Pseudobacteroides sp.: one gene and its partner. The protein of the gene in region 1 binds, or shares a complex with, the protein of each later gene. Links are inferred from orthologs where the notes say so. Each region holds a gene or a part of one and is shown on either strand. Other genes may lie near its edges.

Region 1 (3,015 bases):
ACTTGGGAAAAGGCGTTCAGAAGGCAGTTGATAACGTTAACAACATAATAGCACCTGAAATTGAAGGTATGAACGTGTTTGACCAGGTAGCAATAGATAATGCCATGATTGCTTTGGACGGAACTCCTAACAAAGAAAAATTAGGAGCAAATGCTATTTTAGGAGTATCTATGGCTGCTGCAAAAGCTGCTGCTGAAGCTCTTGGATTAAGCCTTTACCAGTATATAGGCGGTGTAAATGCAAAGGTTCTTCCAGTTCCGATGATGAACATCATCAACGGTGGAAAACATGCTGACAACAGTGTTAACATTCAGGAATTTATGATAATGCCTGTTGGTGCTACAAGCTTCAAGCATGCTCTTCAAATGTGTGCGGAAGTATTCCACAACTTGAAAAAGGTATTAAGCGGCAAAGGTTACAGCACTGCAGTAGGTGATGAAGGCGGATTCGCACCTAACCTTAAGACTGACGAAGAGGCAATTCAAGTTATATTGGAAGCTGTTGAAAAAGCAGGATACAAGCCTGGAGCTGACTTCAGAATTGCTATAGATGCAGCTGCTACTGAAATGTATGAAGAAGCTAAGAAAAAGGGTCAGGAAGGAAGTTACTATTTCTGGAAAGCTGACATAATGAAGACTAAGGAAGAAATGGTCGCTTTCTGGTGTGATTTGGCAAATAAATACCCGATCATATCATTGGAAGACGGCGTTTCAGAGGAAGATTGGGAAGGTTGGAAGATGCTTACTGAAGCAATCGGTTCTAAGATTCAGTTGGTAGGGGACGATCTTTTTGTTACAAATACTGAAAGATTAAAGAGAGGAATCGACCTTGGAGTAGGAAATTCCATACTTATCAAAGTTAACCAGATCGGTACACTCACTGAGACTCTTGATGCTATCCAAATGGCAAACAGAGCAGGTTATACTGCAGTTGTATCACATAGATCAGGTGAAACTGAAGATGCTACAATTTCTGATATAGCTGTTGCTACAAACGCTGGTCAGATTAAGACCGGAGCTCCTTCAAGAACTGACCGTGTTGCAAAATACAACCAGTTATTAAGGATCGAAGAAGAACTTGCTGGTGTAAGCCAGTACCCAGGCCTTGATGCATGGTTCAATCTTAAGAATAAATAATAGCACATTAAAAAAGATGGTGTTGCAAATCTACTATTGAGTAATTTGCAGCACCTCATTTTAATTAAATTATATCAAAAACAATCCATATAATGCTTGTTTTTTGTTTTTATTTATGCTACAATGATAGTTGTCAATTTGCCATGGAGGTGTTTTGTAATGAGTGCAGTAAATATTATTGTGAATATATTTCATATATTGTTCGCCGTTTCGCTAATAGCGGTAGTTTTGTTACAATCAGGTAAGCAAGCGGGTTTATCCGGTTCTATAGCAGGTGGAGCCGAAACCTTTTTCGGTAAAAACAAAGGCAGAACAATAGATGCCTTGTTAAGTAAGTATACAACTGTTGCTGCGGTATTGTTTCTAGTTACCTCAATAGCTTTGGAGTTACTTATAAACAGATAATTGCAGAGTTTACACTGGTTATACAAGACAACTATCATTATTGGTAGTTGTTTTTATTATGTCTAGGAAATTTTCCATTTTCAAAGTATATTGATAAAAGCCAGGGGAACAATAAAAAATAAAAAATATTCGGAAGGGCTAGGTTATTGATGAGTGATATGAGACAGGACAGGAAAAAGAGAATAGTTTCCTTTATGAAGGAAGATGCTTATAAACCTCTTCTTTTTAAAGAACTTGTGGCGGTATTGGACGTTCCCAAGGATGATATTGCTGACTTTGAGAATGTTTTGACCGAGTTGGAACAGGAAGGTAAGATATATAAGACTCGCAGGGATAGATACGGTATACCTGAAAGAATGAGCCTTGTATCAGGGCGTTTGCAGGGAAGTGAGAAAGGGTTTGGTTTTGTGATACCTGATGAGGAAGATACCGATGATGTATTTATCCCTGCCCACTCATTGCATGGAGCTATGCATAACGATAGAGTAATTGCAAGAGTAAATAAGGGTACAGCTCCCGGTAAAAGGTCGGAGGGTGAGATACTGAAGGTATTAAAGAGGGCTAACACCAATGTTGTGGGTACATTTGAGAGCAGCAAGTATTTCGGCTTTGTTATACCAGATGATAAAAGGCTTGGTGCCGATATATTTATTCCAAAGGACGAGGTTAATGGTGCTCAGACAGGTCACAAGGTTGTAGTAGAGCTTATAAAATGGCCTGAGCAGAGAAGAAATGCTGAGGGTAGGATAATTGAAATTATCGGAGATAAGGATGAACCCGGTACAGATATCATTTCTATTATAAAATCACATAACCTTGTGCAGGAATTCAGCGAAGCGGCTTTAAGACAAGCGGAAGGAATAAGCGAGACGGTTCCTGAAGAGGCAATGAATGGGCGTAGGGACCTAAAGGGAATGAGGATGGTAACTATTGACGGGGAAGATGCAAAGGATTTGGATGATGCTGTTTCCGTGCAAAGGCTTCCGGATGGCAATTACAGGCTTGGAGTACATATAGCCGATGTAAGTTATTATGTTACTGAGAACTCACCATTAGATAAGGATGCTTTAAAGAGGGGAACCAGCGTTTATCTTGTAGACAGGGTAATACCCATGCTGCCTAAAAAGCTGTCAAATGGAATATGCAGTTTAAATCCTCAGGTTGACAGGCTTGCATTTACTGTAATGATGGATATTGACAAATTGGGCAGAATCATAAACCACGAAATTTTTGAGAGTGTTATTAATATAGATGAAAGAATGACTTATACAAATGTCTACAAAATTCTGGAAGAGAAGGATGAAGATCTATTACAAAGATATGATTATTTGTTGGATGACTTTAACCTTATGAAGGAATTGGCATTAATACTTAGAAAGAAGCGTTTTTCCAGAGGAGCCATAGACTTTGATTTTGATGAGGCAAAAATAATTCTAAATGATAAGGGAGAGCCTGTTGAAATCAAGAAATATGA
Region 2 (3,007 bases), on another replicon or contig:
GTTTATCACAATTAAGGACGGTTGAAGAGGTAGCTAAGCTACGCGGTAAAACTGTCGAAGAAATACTAGGCTAGGAGGTAGCAAACATGGCTGGTAAGTTAAAAATTACGTTAGTAAGAAGCATAAACAAAGCTAAAGAAGACCAAGTTGCTACAGTAAAAGCTCTTGGCTTAAAGAAAATCAGAAGTGTAGTTGAACAAAAAGATAATCCTCAGATTAGAGGAATGGTTAATAAGGTTTCTCATCTTGTGGCAGTTGAAGAAATATAAGAGGAGGTGTAAGATATGAAACTTTTCGAATTAGTACCTTCACCAGGCTCAACGAAAGTAGCAATGAGAAAAGGTAGAGGTCCAGGTAGCGGTAATGGTAAAACAGCTGGAAAGGGTCATAAGGGTCAGAATGCACGTGCTGGCGGCGGAGTTAGACCTGGCTTTGAAGGCGGACAGATGCCATTATACAGAAGATTACCTAAGAGAGGCTTCAACAATAAGAACTTTGCTAAAGTTTATGCTGAAGTAAATGTATCTGATTTAAATGCTTTTGATAACGGAGCAACAGTTACATTAGAACTTTTGCAGGAAAGCGGTTTGGTTAAAAAGGTAAATGACGGTGTAGCTATATTAGGTAATGGAGATTTAACTAAAAAGCTTACTGTTCAAGCTGCTAAGTTTACAAAGAGTGCTTCTCAAAAGATAGAAGCTGCAGGGGGAAAGGTCGAGGTGGTATAATATGGGCATGTTGGAAATATTGAGAAATGCCTGGAAGATTCCCGATTTAAAAAGAAAGCTTATTTTTACAGTATGTCTTTTGCTTGTTTATAGAATCGGTTCCCATATACCTGTTCCGGGTTTGAATCCAGCTGAGTTCCAAAAGTTGGTTGAACAAGGCGGACAGCTTTTCGGGTTTTTTGATATAGTATCAGGCGGAGCTTTTAAGCTCGCAACGATATTTGCAATGAGTATTACACCATATATTAACTCGTCTATCATAATGCAGTTATTAACGGTCGCAATTCCAAAGCTTGAACAGCTAGCTAAGGAAGGCGAAGAAGGAAGAAAAATTATAGCACAATACACCAGATACGGAACCGTCTTATTAGGATTTATACAGGCTGTAGGTCTGTATTTTGGTATAAGAAGTGCGGTTGTTGATTCAGGTGTATTAAGCTTTATTACTATAACATTGACTTTTACAGCGGGTACTGCTTTCCTAATGTGGCTTGGTGAGCAGATTACAGAGCACGGTATAGGAAACGGAATTTCTTTAATAATTTTTGCTGGTATAGTATCAAATGGTCCATCTGCTTTAGCAGCACTTGTAAACATAATAAAAGCTGGGATGACAGAGGGAAATGTACTTTTTGCTATTATAAAAATAATTGCAATTGTCGCTATGTTCTTAGCGATGATAGCTGCGGTTGTTTGGGTTTCACAAGCTGAGAGAAGAATACCGGTTCAATATGCAAAAAGAGTAGTTGGAAGAAAAGTTTATGGTGGACAGAGCACACATATTCCGATAAAAGTAAATATGGCAGGTGTTATTCCCATAATATTTGCAATGTCTATTATGATGTTCCCATCACAAATAATAAGCTTTTTCTTTGCAAATGCAAACAATTGGTTTGTTAACTTCTTTAAAAACTCGCAAGGCAGTATCTGGTATGCTGTTGTATACTCGGTACTAATAATGTTCTTTACATTCTTCTATACCATGATTGTTTTCAATCCTGTTGAGTTAGCTAACAATATGAAAAAGAATGGTGGCTTTATACCAGGAATTAGACCTGGAAAGCCAACTTCCGATTATATTTCAAGAGTATTAAACAGAGTAACATGGTTTGGTGCGTTATTCCTTGCAGTGGTAACTGTTTTACCTATAGTTTTACAAAACGTATCAGGTTTATCAAATGTTTGGTTCGGAAGTACATCAGTCCTGATTTTGGTTGGTGTTGCTTTAGATACAATTAAGCAGATGGAGTCACAGATGCTTATGAGGCACTATAAAGGATTCCTTGAATAATATAATAGTGGTATCCCGTGATGTTTTTTTAGATGGAGGAATAAAACTATGAAATTAATTTTACTAGGGGCTCCTGGAGCAGGTAAGGGTACACAGGCAACTAAATTGTCACAAAAGTTAAGTATACCTCATATTTCTACAGGCGATATATTTAGAAACAATATTAAAAATTCTACTGAACTAGGGAAAAAAGCAAAAGAATACATTGATAAAGGTATGCTTGTACCTGATGAACTCACCATAAGCATTGTAAAAGACAGGCTTATGCAGGATGACTGTAAAAATGGTTTTATTCTGGATGGATTTCCAAGAACCATTCCTCAGGCGGAGTATCTGGAAAAAGCCCTCAATGAAATGGGCACAGATATAGATCATGTAGTAAATGTATCTGTTGCTGATGAGGAAATAATTAAAAGGATGTCTGGTAGAAGAGTCTGCACAAATTGCGGGGCAACATTCCATACTGTTTTCAATCCTACTAAGAAGGACGGCATATGTGATAATTGTAATGCATCTGTTATACAGAGGGATGACGATAAGGAAGAAACTGTAATTAGCAGACTTAAGACATACCATGAGCAAACAGAACCACTGATAGGCTTCTATTCTAAAAGAGGTAAGTTACTTACTGTAATTGGAAGAGAAGAAATTGAAGAAACATCAAAAGCTGTTATAAAGGTATTAGGTGTTTGACATATGAGCATGCAAAAATCTAAAACTGAAATAGAACTAATGAAAAAGTCAAGCGATATATTGGTCAACGCCCTCATAAGGATAAAAGAAGCAGTCAAGCCAGGTGTAACAACTTTAGAACTTGATAAGATTGCAGAAAATTATATCAGAAAATGTGGTGCAATACCTTCATTTTTAGGATATAAAGCACCCTTTAGAGGAGCAGTTGATTACCCGGGAAGCATATGTGCTTCAGTAAATGAAGAAGTTGTACATGGCATTCCCGGTTTAAGAGTTTTAAAAGATGGCGATATTA

The links.
Region 2: the proteins of secG (region 1) and secY are in contact, whole or in part, in a crystal structure (PDB 5AWW), measured with the Thermus thermophilus proteins. The link is inferred for Pseudobacteroides sp. from one-to-one orthologs. Residues at the interface, in WP_223903268.1 of Thermus thermophilus: Tyr5, Ile9, Tyr12, Leu13, Ala16, Leu19, Val20, Val23, Leu24, Gln26, Glu27, Pro28, Gln30, Gly31, Ala32, Asp34, Leu35, Met36, Gly37, Gly38, Ser39, Ala40, Asp41, Leu42, Phe43, Ala45, Arg46, Val48, Tyr53, Thr56; in WP_096411648.1 of Thermus thermophilus: Leu14, Gln16, Arg17, Phe20, Ile34, Pro35, Pro37, Ile72, Arg108, Arg109, Asn112, Gln113, Arg116, Ile117, Ile120, Pro145, Gly146, Trp147, Phe152, Phe155, Val156, Val159, Thr160, Val162, Ala163, Gly164, Ala166, Leu167, Trp170, Glu173.

What each region holds. Positions count from the first base shown.
Region 1 is NZ_DATCTU010000113.1:11,090-14,104, reverse strand. Bases 37-2,918 are described here. They hold secG (preprotein translocase subunit SecG), read left to right. Parts: upstream 37-1,295; coding sequence 1,296-1,541; downstream 1,542-2,918. Other genes in these bases: rnr (ribonuclease R), read left to right, coding at 1,691-2,918; eno (phosphopyruvate hydratase), read left to right, coding at 37-1,136. Outside these bases: more of eno, read left to right, coding at 1-36; more of rnr, read left to right, coding at 2,919-3,015. UniProt on the Bacillus subtilis protein: Involved in protein export. Participates in an early event of protein translocation.
Region 2 is NZ_DATCTU010000041.1:24,528-27,534, reverse strand. Bases 1-2,874 are described here. They hold secY (preprotein translocase subunit SecY), read left to right. Parts: upstream 1-729; coding sequence 730-2,019; downstream 2,020-2,874. Other genes in these bases: map (type I methionyl aminopeptidase), read left to right, coding at 2,716-2,874; VIO64_RS07280 (adenylate kinase), read left to right, coding at 2,068-2,712; rplO (50S ribosomal protein L15), read left to right, coding at 285-728; rpmD (50S ribosomal protein L30), read left to right, coding at 87-269; rpsE (30S ribosomal protein S5), read left to right, coding at 1-74. Outside these bases: more of map, read left to right, coding at 2,875-3,007. UniProt on the Bacillus subtilis protein: The central subunit of the protein translocation channel SecYEG. Consists of two halves formed by TMs 1-5 and 6-10.